3 regions of the Blautia sp. AM29-29 genome follow, and region 1 is predicted to be linked to each of the others. Evidence: riboswitches for the same ligand, from Rfam matches in the RefSeq annotation. Region 1 holds a riboswitch; each other region holds the start of a gene.

Region 1 (6,129 bases):
GTAACTTTCTTCAGATTACTGTCATACATATACACAGCATTGGAGAATTTTGAAGCAGACATTGTTTTTATCGTCTTATTCAGGACAGACAGCAGCATGCTGTTTCCACGTCTGACTGCAAACGACACCATACCGTACTTTTCCAGAAAAACACTGTACAGTTTATTATCATCGGAATATTGTTTCAGCTTGCCTGAGGCCATAATCATGCAGTCTGCTTTTCCATTATATACAGCCTTTTTTGCATCCAGGTAGCATATTCCTTCACATGCCACTGTGGATAATTATAGGAAACATAAGACTTCAAATCACTCTCTTCTCTTGGTATCGCAACCGTATTTTCAGCATTTTCATCAAAACTCTTTTTAACCGTTACAGCCGCCATATTATACTTCCAGACAGTATCTGTCAGATCATAGCCCAGGTCTTCGGCAGCATTCGTATTTTGCATCACATGAAAAATCATATCAATTTCTCCATCATGCAACGCTTTTTGCATATCCTCTTGTGAATCATACCCCTTGATATTAAATTTCAAAGTCTGCCCTTTCAGGCAGTTTTGTGCAAGCTGGATGTAATCCGTGATCAGGCCGCTCACTTTTCCGGTTTCTGTATCAAGAGTACTGACCCCGCCATCGTTTATCAAATAACCGATTTTGATTTCTCCATGCTCTGACAGCCATTTTTGTTCTTCTCCCGTCAGAAAATATACACTGGCCACTGACAGAAACTGCTTATGCAGTTCATCTGCATAATAAGGATCATCATCTGTGATCCTTCTCATAGCATTATCCAGCTCTGTCTTTAAATCAGAATGACTCTGGCCAATCGCAAAATATATTTTTGAACTTCCGAGATTCGTTAAGGCCACCATTCCGTACCCACCCAGACGGGAATCCTCTAACGATACAAAAACGTCAATTTCTCCGTCTGCAATTTTCTTCAAAGCATCTTCATTATTTGAAACATTGACATGCTGTGTATGCAGATCATATTTCTTTTCCCACTCGTTCAATACCATTTCCGACAGGTAACCCATAAGCACCCCAATCTTTTTCCCATTGAAAGATGCAGTGTCAGAGGATGAGATGTCTGTATGATCGGGTTTTACGTAGACATAATATCTTTCGTCTCCCATTGGAATAGCGGAAAAAAGCATAGTCTCTGCCCGTTCCTCCGTATAAGAGATTCCTTCTATCATATCCAGCTCATCATTTTTTAATTTGTCAAAACAATTTTCCCATGTACAATCTACATATTCATAGTTCCACCCGGTATAACCTGCGATTTTCTGCAGATATTCATAGCCGTATCCGCTTCTTTTTCCATTTTCATTTATCTTATCATATGTATCATCCGGTACACCAATCCTGACAACTCTCTCTTTCTGATTTTCTGCTGCAAAAGCATAAACCGGACAGATTGAAAAAAGGATGCAGCTGCACAATACTAAAATGATACCCCTTTGCAATACTGATTTATTTATTTTCATATTTTTCTCTCTCCCAGTAAAATTATTATAGTTACGCCTATGAAATAACACCACAAAAAAACACTGTCAGACAGACAGTGCACATCATTTCATGCAGCTGGCTGCCATTTTAAAGGCCCTGTAGCTTTGCGTCCCAGACTTTCATCTGGTTTGCCGATTTCCTTATTATAGCTTTTAAACGTATGTAAAAAAACTAGTTTTATTATACTATAGCGCTTTACTGTATACAAGAAAAACATTGTCGTATTAATGTGCAAAAACAAAAAAGAACAGCCGATACATATACTCGAACTGTTCTTCTACTTCCGAAGTCCACGAAGCATGGACATTACTGTTACCTGCTCATTCACCTTCGCCTGCACTGCCGGATTTTCATAAAACATGGGTTACATTTCCAGACTCATCCCGCTTTTTTACAATAAAAAGCATCCTGTGCCAGCTGCCATCACACATCCTGTATTCTGTATAAATACATTCTTCCGTCTTCAATCTGGCTGAAAGTGTAGAAACACCCGAAATGGACGTATCAGCGGACGATATTCCGGTGCAACCATTGTATCACAAAGCTGATACAGTTTCTCCGATACACAGCCTCTGTTTCCTGTCTGCTTTTCCCATGCACCTGGAAGGCTCCTGATTGCCTGATTTCCATTTCCCTCTTCTACCTTGTGGGTTTTATGATGTTCCAGGCGCCTAATCCAGATTCTTTTGTAACGTATCAATCAATTCTTCAATAATTATTGGCTTGGATAAGAATCCATCCATACCGCATTCCAGAACTTTCTTTCTGTCCTCATCAAAAGCATTAGCAGTCATGGCAAGAATGGTAATTCCCGACAGTGCCGGATCAGTAAGCGCACGAATCTGCCTGGTAGCCTCATATCCATTCATTACAGGCATCTGCACATCCATCAGTACCAGATCATAATCCTCCGGTGTTGAATTTTTAATTTTCTCCACTGCCTCTGCTCCATTTTCTGCTGTATCAACCAGGAATCCATATGCTTTCAGAATTTCCACTGCAATTTCACTGTTCAGTTCATTATCTTCCACAAGAAGTATACGCCTGCCTCTGAAATCTAAATCTGCTGCCGGAAGAATCTTATCCTCTGCCCGGGCCTGTTTCTGACCGATGGCAGCCATCAGAGTCTCTCTGATATCTGACATAAACAGAGGTTTCGCGCAGAATGCAGTCACTCCTGCAGTTCTGGCTTCTGTTTCGATATCTGACCAGTCGTATGCAGTCAGAATAATGATCGGCGTATTGTCATCAAGACTCCGGATCTGACGTGTAACTTCAATTCCATTCATATCCGGCAGAAGCCAATCGATGATATAAGCATGAAATGCATCCCCCAGCTCCATTGACTGTCGTGCACGGAGAACAGCCTCTTTACCCGAGACTGTCCATTCCGAACGCATTCCAACCTTTACAAGCATCTTTGTTACACTGTCACAGGTGTTAAAGTCATCGTCTACAACCAATGCCTTAAGACCCTCTAGTTCCGAAATCTTCTCTATGCAATGATGCTCAGGCTGAGTCCGAAATGGCAGACGGACTATAAACTCGGTGCCCTTGTCCTGCTCTGTCTGAACCTCAATAGTACCGCCCATCATATCCACGATGTTCTTGGTAATGGCCATTCCAAGTCCCGTACCCTGAGTCCTGCTGACTGTAGAAGTCCGCTCTCGCTCAAAAGGAGAAAAGATCTTCTGTACAAATTCCTGACTCATTCCAATTCCGTTATCCTTTACCCGAAATTCATACAGTTCGCTGCCTTTTGCTTTTCCCGGGTACTGTCTGAGACGGACAGAAACGGTTCCGCCTGCCGGAGTAAACTTAACCGCATTTGACAAAAGATTCAGCAGTATCTGGTTCAGCCGCAGTTTGTCACAATAGACATCCTCATTCGTAACATCCATGGCATCCATATAAAGCTCCAGCTGCTTCGCATGAATCTGTCCACTGATGATCGTCTTCAGATCATGAAGCACATCCGACAGACAGACTTCTGTTTCTTCCAGATGGATCTTTCCGCTCTCAATCCGGCTCATATCCAATATATCATTGATCAGTGAAAGCAAATGCTTACTGGAAGAAAGAATTTTGCCCAGATAATCCTGAACCCTATTTTTGTCATCAATATTACTTACAGCCAGTGTCGTAAATCCAATAATCGCATTCATTGGTGTCCGAATATCATGAGACATATTGGAAAGAAAAATACTCTTCGCCCTATTTGCAGTCTCTGCCGCATGGACTGCCTCAGAAAGAGCCTGGTTCATTTTCCAGTCAGAGGTACGGTCTGACATAACCAGAATATATTTCTTTTCCCCGTTTACCTCACTTCCCATTGCAATATTATGAAACCAGCGCCTTTCCCCTGTCTTCTGATGTATAGATTCAAAATCCCACTCCTGCTGTTCATGAACCGGAATTTCTTTCAGATGATTCTTCTGCGAGTCTTCGGAATCTGCAGGGTGCAGTTTTCTTAAAACACGAATATCCTTGCGGATCTGTTCTACTGTAATACCCAGCAGTTTTTCCGCATTAGGGCTGATGTAATCCGTCTGATATGTTTGGGCATCCAGCATCAGGAAAACGTCATCCACATTCATGGAAAGCTTTTGAAACAGCTCATCACGGTACCGGATCTCCGCATCCTTTCTTCTGAGATTTGTCCTGTTTTTCTGGATAATAAGACTGATAAAAAAGGCAGCAATGCAAAGTACAACAGCTCCAACAAGAAGCATCGTGGTAAACTGCAGATTATTCATACTGGCATTGACAATATCAGACTGGACAAGTCCCAGAAACATCCAGTCCTGAATATCCGATTTTTCATAGACCAGATAATAATTTCTTCCATCCAGATTCAGCAACATCGCATCAGTATGTCCCGCTTTAAACTTCTCCAAAAGGACATTGATCTCTTTTTCAGACATATCAGAATGCCTTCTCAGAAAGCCGAAGAAATTATACACGTTCCCCCATAACTCGGAAGAATGAGCAATTACAACACGACCATCCGAATGAACAATAAAACTCTGAGCATTTCCATGGAAAGCAGAAATATCCAGCACATCTACGATATCAGAATTTTCATAAGCAATGGCAATTGCATCGTATTCAAATCCCTGATAAATTCCATGAGCCTCAGGTGTGGCAAAAACAAGCTGCTGGGATTTTCCGGGAACTGCTACATTCGCGATCACATCTTTTCCCTGCCGGATCTCCTCTTCAATATTTTCCTGCAATCCAAGGTACCCAGTTTCTCCTGTTACCCTCTTATAGTCTCCGACCGCTGATAGAAAATAGAAGTCTAAAAAACCTGCATCTTCCTGTGCTTGCTCTATATAATCAAGGATTTCGCTTTCACCAGAGATATTCTGCAGATTTTCACCCTAAATATGGAGGTAAGTCAGGTTCTTATTTGTCAGTTCTCTCAGCATCTGATCAGACTGATGAAAAACTTCCGTCAGATGAGAAACACTTTCCTCATAAATAGATTTCGACATAAACTTATAATATCGGAAAACAGCCAGAACAACTCCTATAAAGAGAAGAAGAAAGGCAACTATTCTCAATCCTTTTTTCCTGACAGGTTTCTTTCTATTTCTATTAGAATTCTTAACATCCATTCTTCTCACCTCAGGGTTATGTAATCTTCAGCTTCTGCAAGAACGGCATTGCCACCTGAAACATATGCTGTCCAGGTATCTTTCACAGAGGTAGCTTCTCCATCAAATATCATATTTTCATCTACAGGATAAGTTTCCATATGCTGCGGTGTGGCAAGACAGGTCACCGTGAAAGCATCCTCATCCCGAACTGCCTTTCCATCCTTTGTAACTTTACTTAATGTATAGCCATCTTCCGTTTCATTAATTTCCACAGAAATACCACTAACCACTGGCAAAGAACCACGGTTAAACGGAATAAATCCTCCCTCATAGCCTTCTACAAAGTTTTTGATCATTTCTTTCAGCTCAGCCCCACTCATCTTGCTGCTGTAAGCCGCCAGACCATTTGGCATGATCATGTCACCTGCCATTTTTTCTGTGTAGCCGGCTTTCAGCACATTTCCCGTAAAGCTGTTTCCGGTTACGATCAGCACATCTGACCCATAGATGCCACGTAGCGTGTTTGCCATAACAGAATATGCTGCATTTCCTCCACTGCTGTGGAAACGGTTGGAATACGACTTCTGTGAATCCAGCACGATATCCTCAGAAGCAGTTTCTTCCTCAAGAAGCTGAGAATTAAATGACTGGTATGCCTGCCCTGCATCGTATTCTCCTAAGATCATCTTCGAAACCACATCCTTGGAAACAGAGAAAAAGTCATTTGACGCAATACGGATATACATATGGTTTTCTTCGATCACAGGTTTTATATCTTTCAGATATTCCGTAAGCTGCATATCCACCTCCTGACTGTAGCTTAACAGATCCTGTCCATCATAAACAATCCTGTTCTGCGCATCCTCTGAAAACATTGTATCCAGTACCTCCATTGCTTTCTTTCTGCGTGTTTCATCCTTTGTCAGATCACGGTTTAAGGCCACCTGGAAATATGGCGTAGTCATAATCCACTTTTCACCGTTCTCCTGAAAGAATGGCAGGAATGTTGTGTT
Region 2 (6,129 bases), on a different contig from region 1:
AATCCTCCACACAGAGCAGTTCCGGAGCGGGATGCACAGGGTCAAAATGTTTTCTTGTATACGTTGTTATTGTGCTCATTCTTTTATCTCACTATATGATTTTACTGCCGGCTGTCCCGCGTGCGGCTCGCCGATGATTTTTTCCATCCAGACCATATCGTACCAGCGGTCGAATTTGTAGCCGCAGTTGTGGAAGGTTCCCACGAGTTCGAATCCGAGATGCGCATGGAACTCGGCGCTGTTTTTCGTCAGATATTCATCCTCGACCTGCGGATAGCCGATGCAGGCGTAGAGGTTCAGAATGCCCATTTTTTTCAGGCGGTCCGCCAGCTCTTCATACAGTCTCCGGCCAAGGCCTCCTTTTCTTGCATTGTGATCGAGATAAATGGTCAGCTCGCTCGACCAGTCGTATGCGGCGCGGCCGACAAAGGCATGTGCGTATGCATAACCTTCGATTTTTCCATCCTGCTCGATGACGAGGTATGGATATTTTTTCATGATATCACGCATGCGGTTCTCAAATTCTTCCAGAGACGGCACGTCCCACTCGAAAGAAATGACGGTGTATTCTACATAATAAGCATAAATCTCCAGAATGCGTGCGGCATCCTCTATTTTTGCATCTCTGACAGTAATTGTACTCATAATAAATTCCTCCTCTGACCGTACTGCTTGCGTTTTCTGAACTTTATCTTATCACTCCGCTGAAAAATGGACAACATGATTTCCAGATTTCCTTTTTTTCTAAATTTTTCTGTGCTCTTTGCTTTCTTTCCTGTATAATAAAAGAAACAAGACGGATCACTATTTTTCTTCTTAATGAAAGAAAGGAACGTGCCTATGAAAATTTTAAATCTCGAAAACGAAAACCGGAAATTCACCAAGTCCATCGAAAATTTCCACGTCATGGAATATCTCCAGGATTCCAGCGTCTCGCCGATGACTGCCATGGAGGAGTATTACATGAGCAAAATGAATGTGCGCCGCCGCCAGGTTGTCATTGAACTGGACAAGGAGCACTCCGCGATTATCCAGTCCGGTGCGATGCAGTGGATGGGCGGCCATGTACAGGCGACCGCCGGAATCAAAGGGATCGGCGACCTGTTCGGAAAGGCCATCAAAGGCGCCATGACAAAGGAATCTGCCGTAAAACCGGAGTACGTCGGCGACGGATATCTCGTGCTGGAACCGACCTACAAATACATCATTCTTGTGGATGTCGAGAAATGGGGCTCCTCCGGAATGACGATTGAGGACGGCATGTTCCTCGCCTGCGACGGCAGAGTCAAAACCAAACTGACCGCCCGCAAGAGCATTTCCTCCGCTGTCCTCGGCGGCGAAGGCTTCTTCAATCTGAGCCTCGTCGGCAGAGGCGCCGTTGCCCTCGAAAGCAACGTACCTGAGGACGAGCTGATCGAAGTCGAACTCGAAAACGACGAACTGAAAATCGATGGAAACCTCGCCGTCTGCTGGTCCTCCAACCTTGATTTCACCGTAGAGCGCTCCACCAAAACCCTCGTCGGCTCCGCCGTCAGCGGTGAAGGCCTCGTCAACGTCTACCGCGGAACCGGCCGCGTCCTCATGAGCCCGGTCGCCCCGACAGATTCCCTGCCGACTGCAACCAACACGACCCAGGCGAACCCCGCTGTGAAGAACAACCTTCCGCCGGAAAATTAAATTCGAATCCTCTCCGCCCCTATGCCTAATACGCATAGAAAAAAGTCAAATTAAACCTCGTTTTTGATTGACACTTTCTTCAAAACATGTTAGCGTAAAATACGCATTTATCTTTACATTCTTAAGAAAAACCATACGATAAAATACATGTTCTGGAGAAAATGATGAATAGAATAAACTGGACTGAACTGAAACCGCAGATTCAGCAGGTCGGGCGATTAAGTCTGCCTGCGATTCTTACACAGATTACTACGATTGCGATGCAATACATTGATTCCGCGATGGTCGGCGCGCTTGGGGCGAATGCTTCGGCGGCGATCGGACTGGTTTCGTCGACGACGTGGCTCCTCAGCGGTACGATTTATGCGGTTTCAGCCGGTTTTTCTGTTCAGGTAGCGCATCAGATCGGGGGAAATCATGACAAGAAGGCAAGGGATGTTGTGCGGCATGGCATCGCGTCCGCGCTTGTTGTGTCGGCTGTTTTGTGCCTGATCGGGCTTCTGATCAGTCATCCGCTGCCGGGGTGGCTCGGCGGTGCGCAGGAGATCCGGCGGAATGCCACGCTCTATTTTATGATGTTTGCCATCATGCTTCCGTTTTCCCAGCTCAACTCGCTGATGTCGTCCTTCCTGCAGTGCAGCGGTGATATGGTGATGCCCAGTATTTTAAATGCCGTCATGTGCGTGCTCGATATCATTTTCAATGCTCTTTTGATTCCGGTTTTCGGTGTCATGGGTGCCGGTATGGGAACGATGCTGGCCTGCGCCGTCATCAGCCTCACGGGTGCCTGGTTCTGTTGTGTCCGCAATCCGCGGCTGCGTCTCCGCCGGAAGGAAAAAACGGTTTTTGATACGAAAATTCTGAAAACTGCATTCAAAATTGGTGTGCCGGTTGCCGTACAGGAAATCGCGATGAACAGCGCCATGGTTGCTGCCACCATGCTGATTGCCCCGCTCGGCTCCATTGCGATTGCGGCCAATTCGTTCGCCGTCACCGCCGAAGGCCTCTGCTACATGCCAGGCTACGGCATCGGTTCCGCCGCGACAACGCTCGTCGGCAGAAGCTACGGCGCCGGAAATTACAAGCTGGCGAAACGCTACGGAAATATCTGCATTGCCATGGGCGCAGTCCTGATGGCCATCACTGGAGGTCTGATGATGATCTTCTGTCCGTTCGTCTTTAGCATTCTGACTCCTGACCCGCAGGTGCGCTCGTTTGCCGCCGAGGTACTCCGCATCGAACTGCTCGCCGAGCCGTTTTTCGGCGCTTCCATCGTTGCCGCCGGAGCCCTCCGCGGAACAGGCGATACGTTTGTGCCAAGCCTTCTGAACCTTGGCAGCATCTGGGTCATCCGCCTCGGTCTCGCGGTGCTTCTCATCACCCCGCTCGGCCTGCGCGGCATGTGGATCGCCATGGCTATCGAGCTCTGCATCCGCGGATTGCTGCTGCTCTACCGCCAGCATACATCGAAATATTATAAACTGCCCGCAGCCTGACTTGGCGGCAGCGTATAGAAAAAGCGCTTATTTGAGATTTCATTCCCGCCTCAAATAAGCGCTTTCTATTTTACCTTATCCCTTGTTTCAATTCACAGTCGGTATTTTCACGGAGTCTGACATGTCGAAAATAGTTCGACTGTGACTTGCCTCATGTCTGTGGAGGATACCGATTTCTCTCCGCCCGCCACTGCCGTTATGTTTCTTTTAACAATTCATCCCACCACTTTAGAAGCGGGGGACTTCTTGTCTACTGGCATTAAAACTGAATCACTTCCGGCTCGTCCGTAAAGGAGCTGATCATTGCCGTTGCGTTCTGGAAATTTTAAACGTCTCAACCTCCACAACCCGCTCTTTCCCTCTCGTTCCCCAGATCATCAGATGGACCTTATATTCCACCGAATCCCGTGCATAAAAGAATGGCTCCTCGCGCAGCAATGATGCGCGTTTTCCTTCGGCTTCCAGTATCTTTTTCCGTTTCATTGCCTGCTCCTGGATTTTTCGGATCTGGGTTCCTTCTTCGCCGGTGAAGCGTCGTTTCGGATAATTCTGTGCTTCGCGGGCCAGTTTTTTTTCCAGTAAATCCACGACTTTCGCGTGGCGGCTCGTATGCAGCAGTTTTGCGATCTGTTTTGCGAGGAGTTTTCCCTGCCATTTTTCATAAAGTGCAAGATACCACAGCAGCACTTTATCGCCTGCCTCCGATGCCAGTTTTTTCATCTCCGTAATTGCCTCTTCCGTCGCTTCCCACCACGGGCATGACGGTACGAGATACTGATCCGGCACGGCCGGGTAGCAGCAGAAATTGAGCGGCGGGAAATTGGCCAGCGATGCCAGACGCATTTCTTCCTCGGTGCAGAACGCCTCGCCGAGGTATTCCAGCTTGTCCCGCAGGATCGCAATACGGAACTCAATCTGCCGCAGATACTCGTATCCGTCCACCCAGAAATGACCCGTTTTTCCGTAATCAAACAGATGCACTTCCAGTGAAAGGCGGCTGAAAAACAGCGTGCACACCGTCTCTTTCTGCCGCACGATCAGAACGTACTGCTCCCCGTCTTTTTCCAGTGCGGCATCTATTTCTCCCTCGTATTCCTTCTGATACGTTCCCGTCAGCTCCGCGTCATGAAAAACGAGAAAGCTCTCTGCCGCATCGTTCATCAGATAGACAAGCCAGATCTCCTTTTCTCCTCCCCCGTACCGCTCACCCGGAAGCAGCAGCTCGAACTGCCCCTGCGAAAGAAGCACATCCAGCCTTTCCAGTTCCTCGGTCCATGTGATATTTTCTGCAATTTCCATTCCGTGATTCTCCCCTGTTTTCTTTTACTTCCTATGATACACCATAAAAAGGCTCCACTGCAATCCAAAGCAGTAGAGCCCCTTCTCCAAATTTTTCTGTTATTAATCCGTCCCGTTATCCGGCACATGCCGTCCGCACTTTCTCGTCCAGCGTCGTCTGAATCTCTTTTAAATTCACCGGTTTCGGAATATGCCCGCGTCCGCGCACCGCTTGCGGTCCGTTGCAAAAGTATTTGCTGTCATCGCAAAAATCGGAACATCATTGTCCTCACGCACACTGTTTCGAATTTTTTTCGTCGCCTCGATGCCATCCATCACCGGCATCTGCATATCCATGAAGATCGCAAAATAGCTTCCCGGATCCGACGCTTCAAACTGATCCACGGCCTTGGAACCATTCTCCGCCCAGTCCACGACAAGGCCGAGGCTTCCGAGCAGCTCCGTCGCAACCTCTGCATTCAGTGCATTATCCTCCGCAAGCAGAACAGCAGCACACCTGCAATCAGTGCCACCAGATACAGCGGGTGGTCAAACAGATACGCCACGATGGTCGGTGTCTCCACGTTCATGCTCGTAAATGCGGTGATCGCCGGATGGCGGGAAAATGCAAACTCCTCCTCTCGTATTTTCTTTTCGCAGGCAATAAAAAAGCACCATAGATTCTCCTACCGTGCATTTCAGTCATTTCTCCCTATTTATTTTATAAGAAATGTTCCATATTTACGCAGCTGGCTGCCATTTTACAGGCCTTGTAGCTTTGCGTCACAGCCTTTCGACTGCTTTGCCGAGATTCTTTTTTTATTTTAATTCATTGCTGTAAGACTCTCTTCTCCTTTCCCATCGGAATATGATATAATGACCTCTGGATTTTGGCAGATTACTGTTTTTAACATTGGAGGTGTACGATGAAATACAGACTCATGACAGAAAACGATTTAGAATATGTTGTCGAAAAAAATAATGAATACTACAACAATGTCGAAGGCTGCTGGACCTATGAAAAAGCCTATAAGAGAATTTATCAGGTACTCACAATGGAAAATTCCTGAAGTAAACTGCAGAATCGCAAGTATGTGTTTCGTCTTGAAAAAGCAGCAAAAATATAGTATAATATTTTTGTTGCTGACCTGGCTGAAACATTTATAATTTTTGTTTCTGTAGCTCAGTAGGATAGAGTGTCCGCCTCCTAAGAGAAAGCCGAGGCATTCCCCAAAGGGAAAAAATGAAAAACAACTTTCAGTTCGAATCTATTCTGAAAAATGCTAATGGTGACAACAAAGCATTCCCCAAATGGGGAAATGTTCTAATGTTACCGAATCAAAAAAATCTGTAGATTGACAACTCGAAAAAGAGTTGATAATCTTATATATGGCCGAAGGGAAAAATCCCAGAAACCCAGTAAAATCAAGGGGTTGCGGCATGTGTCGTCATAGCTCAGCTGGATAGAGCACTCGCCTCCTAAGCGAGGGGTCGGAGGTTCAAATCCTCTTGGCGACGGGCTTCAAAGCGTTCGAAAATGTTAGCTGGATTAGCTGACAACGAACGCTTTTGTTATTTTCAAATCACGTTCGTGACACAAAATTCCATTCAAAATGATCAATTTCCAGCTAACGCAATCCGATTTTTGTTAGCTGACAGCTAATCAAAATTACCGGTT
Region 3 (6,129 bases), on a different contig from region 1:
ATATCCATATTTTGGATACAGCGGTTTTGCGGGTTCTGGAGGGAAAATTCAGAATGGGCTTATTTGAAAATCCCTATGCGCTGGAAGGAAAAGAGCTTCATGCTCTTGTAATGCAGGAAGCAGACAGGAACACTTCCCTGCGGTCGGCCAGAGAATCCATGGTACTGCTGAAAAATGACGGCGTATTGCCGATTGCGGCAAAAGGGAAAAAAATCGCGGTGATCGGACCGCATGCCGGGTATGCCAGAAAAATGTTTGGTGGATACACACATATGTGTATGATGGAGTCTACCTATGCGATTGCCAATTCTATTGCAGGTGTAAGCGGAGTTGTACAGGCAGATGCAGATGAGATTATTACGGTTCCGGGAACCAATATTCAGTCTGATGAGACAGAGCAGTTTGATCAGATCCTGAAAAGACAGAAACCGCAATGCAGAAATCTGTATGAAGAATTCCAAATCCGCTTTCCGGAAAGTGAGATTTTATATGCATATGGCTATCCGATTGCAGGAAACGACGAAAGTCATTTTGAAGAAGCGCTGCAGGCAGCAAAGCAGGCAGACATTGTGATACTGACGCTTGGCGGTAAGCACGGAACGTGTTCCATGGCATCAATGGGAGAAGGAATTGACAGTACTGATATTAACCTTCCAAAATGTCAGGATGCATTTATTCGCAAGGCTGCGCAGCTTGGAAAACCATTGGTTGGCGTTCACTTTGATGGAAGACCGATTTCCAGTGATGCTGCAGAGGAATATTTAGATGCTATTCTGGAAGCATGGAGTCCATCAGAAACAGGAGCAGAAGCAGTAGTTGATATTTTAACCGGAATATATAATCCGGGAGGAAAACTTCCGGTTACCGTTGCTTATGGAGTGGGACAGCTTCCGGTTTATTACAATCATCCATATGGTTCCTCCTGGGATCAGAGCGGCAGTATCGGTTTTGCCAATTATGTGAATATGCCGCACAGACCGAGATATTATTTTGGATACGGACTGTCGTATACAACATTTACATATTCGGATTTACATATCTCGATGGGAAATGAAAAGGCAGCAGATACGGTTCAGATCTCCTGCGCTGTTGAGAACACGGGAAGCTGTGAAGGAGATGAGGTTGTCCAGCTTTATTTACGAGATGAATATGCCAGCCTGACAAGACCAGTAAAAGAACTGGCAGGTTTTAAGCGCATTCACCTGCGAAAGGGCGAAAAGAAAACGGTATGCTTTGAGGTGAAAACGGATCAAATGGCTTTTCTGGACATTGATATGCACTGGAAAGTGGAAAAAGGACGATATGCAGTAGAGGTCGGAAGTTCTTCAGAAGATATTCGTTTAAGAGGAAGCTACTGTGTGAAAGAAAATAAATGGGTTGCGGGAAGAAATAGAGCGTTTTGGGCAAGTGCCGCAGCGAAATAAAAAGAACAGAACCGGATGCCATTTTATACAAAGCGGCATTCGGTTCTGTTCTTGCGGTATTCCCGTGGGGAGCAGTTCATTTTTTCACGGAAACATTTTCCGAAATAGGACTGCTGGCTGAAGCCGGTCTGCAGGACGATCTGTCTGATGGGAAGTGTGGTTTCTGTTATCTCCGTGATTTGTTTTCTATGTTTTGGCAATATCTTAATAATTTCTGCAGATATTTTCATATTATTTTTTCGATATAATAAGTATACTTGCTGTAAAAAGGATTGTAAAGGTAGTCTAAATGGACAATAATAGTTTATCACATACAACGTGGAATTGTAAGTACCATATGAACCAGAGCAGGAAAACCTGCCGTCGCTGATCACACTTGAAAAAATATGTGTAGCTTTGGGCGTGACATTATCGCAGTTTTTTCGAGAAGATAATTCAGAGAATCTGACAGAAAAACAGAAAGAAGTTCTAGGGATATGGAATGATCTGAGTACAAATGAGCAGGAAACAGTAATGTCAATGCTGCGTGGACTTCGGAAGTAAGAGAACAGTTCGAGTATATGTATCGGCTGTTCTTTTTTTGTTTTTGAACGTTAAAATGTTAATTTTTTTCTTGTGTATAGTAGAACACTAAAGTATAATAAAATCAGTTTTTTACATAAGATTAAAGCTATAATAAGGAAATTGGCAAACCAGATGAAAGTCTGGGACGCAAAGCTACAGGGCCTTTAAAATGGCAGCCAGTTGCATAAAATGAGGTGCACTGTCTGTCTGACGGTGCTTTTTTACGGTGTTATTTCATAGACGTAACAATAATGATTTTATCAGGAAAGAATGAGGAAAATAAAAGTATGAAAAAGGCAAAACGTTGTCTGATAGCAGTGGTGTCAGGTGTACTTGTAGCATCTGCTGTCTTGTCTGGATGTGGACAGTCAAAGAAAGAAGTATCTATAAATGATGATCATCTTACCGTTTATCTGTGGGAAAATCGTTTGATGAAAAATATTGCACCCTATATCCATGAACAGTTTCCAGATCAGGATATTGAATTTATTATAGGTAACAATGATACCGATTTATACAGTTATTTTAAAGAACATGATGAATTACCGGATATTATAACAGTACGTCGATTTTCTGGAACAGATGCACAGGACTTACAGCCTTATCTTATGGATTTTGCTTCTTATGATGTTGTTTCCAAGTATTATTCTTATGCGGTGCAATATTATAAGAATGCGGAGGATGAAATCCAGTGGCTGCCAATCTGTGGTATTCCGCAGACGATCATTGCCAACAAAACACTGTTTGATCAGTATGGCGTAAAGATTCCAGAAAATTATGAGGAATATGTACAGGCATGTCAGCAGTTTTATGATAATGGCATAAAACCGTATTCCATGGATCTTGGTGAAGACTGGTCTAATAATGAAATCATCCAGGCTGCAGCAATCGGTGAGTTTACAAGCCTGGATGGTATTGAATGGCGAAACGGTGCAGAGACTGCAGCGGATGAAGTAAAGTTTGATGATGTATTATGGAAACGTATTTTTTCAGAAACCAGTCAGTTTCTTAAGGACTCGCATTTTGGTAAAGAAGATATCAATATTGATATCAATACAGGAACCCAGATGTTTGTCGAAGGAAAATCAGCAATGTTTCATGGACATCCGACGGTTATGCAGCAGCTGCAGAAACAGATGGATGCGGAGCTGATCCGTATTCCTTACTTTTCACAGACATCGGATGAATCCTATGTGTACATGACTCCGTCCTTAAACATTGCATTTAACAAAAACCTGGAAAAAGATCGGGAGAAACTGGATACTGCGCTGGATGTGCTGGATTGTATGATTTCAGAAGAGGGGCAAAAGCTGATTGCGGATGGAAGCGGTGTTATTTCATTGAATACAGATGTTCCAACCATGATGCAGGATGTGCCTGGACTGGAAGAGGAAATTAATCATAATGCTGTTTATATCCGATATTCCGCTCAAAAATCATTTGATGCAAGTCTTGAGGCTGTTCACGGATTACTGTCAGGGGAAATGGATGAAATACAGGCTTATGATACTTTTCGCAGTGTAATGAATCGTAAAGATCCAGAAGAAAAAGCAACGGTGAATTTTGAAAATGAATATTCCATTTCACTGAACGATAGAAATGGCCGTGATGCAGCATCTTCCATTTTAACTACGATCAGAGAAGAAAATGATGCACAGCTGGCTCTGGCACCATATTATTTCACTTCTTCTATGTACAAAGGAGAATGCACCAGCAGCCGGGTTGGCATGATGACAGCGAAGAGTTCAGATACACCATTATATGTTGCAAAAATCAATGGTAAACAGGTTTATGAACTCGTGGAAAATTATCTTGCTGATGCTGATGAGAATTTTTACGTAACCAATAAATACGAATTACCAATTGCATCCGGTATGAAAATGATCGTCAATCAAGAGGAAAGTGGATTTTCGTTAAAGGACTTAACAGTTAATGATAAGAAAATAGACAAAAAAAAGGAATACTCGATTCTTCTTACAGACACCACAATGTCTGTTTTGAAAAAAATAAATCTGAAATGTGAGATTGAGCAGCTTAAAGATACAACATTATCAAGTGCATGGACCGAAGCAATGTCAAATGGACAGCAGCCGTCAGCACCGGAAGATTATATAGAGGTTGAACAGTAAAAGTGGAGATAGAACAAAAGGTAAACAAAAGAAAAAAAATAACAAGGCTGTTGCTTATACTACTTATGATTCTTTTAAGCTTAGTTTGTATCAAGTATCTTATAAGTAAGTCTAATAAGTATATCAGCGAAAATGGAAAAAGCAGTATGGGAGCTGTTGTTGAACAGATACAGCAGACCTATGATCTTCAGGTGAGTGGATACTACAGCCAGCTGCAGTTGGTTGAGGAATTCTTACTTCATGAGAGGGAACTGTCTCTTGAAACGGATACGAACAAAAATTTCTTTGAAGCATGGGAAAAAGAATCGGAAAGTACTCTTATATTCCTTCAGGAAAATGGTCAGGCAATATCAGCAGGTGGAACAAAAATGCGGATTGATATGCCAAGTAAACTTCTGCTGGACTTAAAGAACGGATACAATATTGGAAAACTGGTGCGTCTTGATTATGATCAGAAGAAAAAAGACGGTTATCTGGTTGCGATTCCATGTCAGGAATACACGATCAATGGAGAAACTTATACGGCAATTGGAACTGTGTATGATCATTCGAAACTGGATTCCATGTTAAAATTGAAAGGTTATCATGGAAAAGCATATTTGTTCATGCTGGATCATGACGGAAATATTACGTATACGAACCAGAGTGGAGATAAATACCTGCGTAATTATTCTTTGTTAAAACATTTAAAAGGGGAACAGGCTATTACAGAAGAAGAGGCTGATTTGTTCAAAAAGAAGTTTGATAACAGAGAATCCGGAGTTGCACTTTTGGGAAAACAGAACCCTTATTATCTGGGGTATTGTCCGATAGAAAGCAACAACACCATTTTGGTGTGCATTGTGGCCAAGGGAGTTGTGGACAATGTGCTGATGGATTACCAGAAAACGGTGTTGTTTACAACAATACTCATGGCAGGTTTTATACTTTTACTTTTTGCCGGATTATTCTACAGTATTTCCAGACTTAGTCTTGCAGATCAAAAAGCAGAATATGAAAAAAGAAATAATGAACTTCATTTACAAACAATGAAGGAAATGGAAGTAGTCAATCAAAAACTGAAAAAGGCAAAGAACGTTGCAACAGAGGCTTTACAGACAGCTGAAAATGCAAATAAGGCGAAAACGGATTTCCTGTCTAATATGTCACATGATATTCGCACACCTATGAATGCAATCATTGGTATCACATCTTTGATCAGACATGATGCAGGTAATAAAGCAAAAGTTATAGAGTATGCAGATAAAATAGATATTTCATCACAGCATCTGTTGGGAATTATCAATGACGTTCTGGATATGAGCAAGATTGAGGCAGGAAAAACAGTCTTCAAATATTCTGACTTTTCTATTCTGGATCTTGTACAGGAACTTAACACTATATTTCATACTCAAATATATGAAAAGCAGCAGACCCTTACAATCATAAAAGAAAATATTCAGCATGAGTGGGTGAATGGGGATCAGGTTCACCTGATGCAGATTTTCAGCAACCTGCTTTCCAATGCAGTGAAGTATACCCAGGAAGGTGGGAAAATTCAGTTCTTTGTAGAAGAATGTGAGACAAAGTCATCTGTCTATGCAAAGTACCGTTTCTTAGTTAGCGATAATGGTATGGGAATGTCGGCAGATTTCAAGGATACAATTTTTGATGCGTTTACCCGTGCGGAAAGTTCCCTTACAAATAAAATACAGGGAACAGGACTTGGAATGGCGATTACTAAGAATCTGGTTGAGGCAATGGGAGGTACCATTGATGTGGAGAGTGAATTGGGACAGGGAAGCTGTTTTGAGGTTCTCTTGGATCTGAAAATTGCAGAGGATAGAACGGTTGCTCTGGCGGCACAAGAAGAAACAGATGAGCAGGATGGTAATATCCTTCAAGGAATGAGATTCCTGTGTGCAGAGGATAATGAGCTGAACGCAGAGATCCTGACGGAACTGTTAAAGATTGAAGGTGCGGAATGTACCATCTGTGAAAATGGCGAAGAGATTTTGAAAGCATTTGAGCAG

What was found. Region 1 has a riboswitch for cyclic di-GMP ahead of DW769_RS02545 (transporter substrate-binding domain-containing protein). Riboswitches for the same ligand answer to the same signal wherever they lie in the genome.
Region 2: it holds a riboswitch for cyclic di-GMP, as region 1 does, so the genes downstream of both, DW769_RS10705 (response regulator) here and DW769_RS02545 (transporter substrate-binding domain-containing protein) in region 1, are expected to answer to the same signal.
Region 3: it holds a riboswitch for cyclic di-GMP, as region 1 does, so the genes downstream of both, DW769_RS13705 (ABC transporter substrate-binding protein) here and DW769_RS02545 (transporter substrate-binding domain-containing protein) in region 1, are expected to answer to the same signal.

Annotation. Positions count from the first base shown of each region.
Region 1 is NZ_QUJD01000002.1:186,725-192,853, forward strand. It holds gene DW769_RS02540 (response regulator) at 1-29, opposite strand, end outside; gene DW769_RS02545 (transporter substrate-binding domain-containing protein) at 206-1,492, opposite strand; cyclic di-GMP riboswitch class I at 1,582-1,657, opposite strand; partial or broken gene DW769_RS02550 (response regulator) at 2,186-5,134, opposite strand; gene DW769_RS16730 (hypothetical protein) at 5,140-6,081, opposite strand; gene DW769_RS16735 (ABC transporter substrate-binding protein) at 6,078-6,129, opposite strand, start outside.
Region 2 is NZ_QUJD01000013.1:70,494-76,622, forward strand. It holds gene DW769_RS10680 (hypothetical protein) at 1-79, opposite strand, end outside; gene DW769_RS10685 (GNAT family N-acetyltransferase) at 76-645, opposite strand; gene DW769_RS10690 (AIM24 family protein) at 841-1,677, shown strand; gene DW769_RS10695 (MATE family efflux transporter) at 1,842-3,173, shown strand; gene DW769_RS10700 (DUF3878 family protein) at 3,474-4,472, opposite strand; gene DW769_RS10705 (response regulator) at 4,647-4,955, opposite strand; cyclic di-GMP riboswitch class I at 5,193-5,268, opposite strand; gene DW769_RS16435 (hypothetical protein) at 5,378-5,521, shown strand; tRNA gene DW769_RS10710 (tRNA-Arg) at 5,896-5,969, shown strand.
Region 3 is NZ_QUJD01000020.1:46,164-52,292, forward strand. It holds gene DW769_RS13690 (glycoside hydrolase family 3 N-terminal domain-containing protein) at 1-1,424, shown strand, start outside; gene DW769_RS17450 (helix-turn-helix domain-containing protein) at 1,448-1,654, opposite strand; cyclic di-GMP riboswitch class I at 2,101-2,176, shown strand; gene DW769_RS13705 (ABC transporter substrate-binding protein) at 2,276-4,117, shown strand; gene DW769_RS13710 (ATP-binding protein) at 4,183-6,129, shown strand, end outside.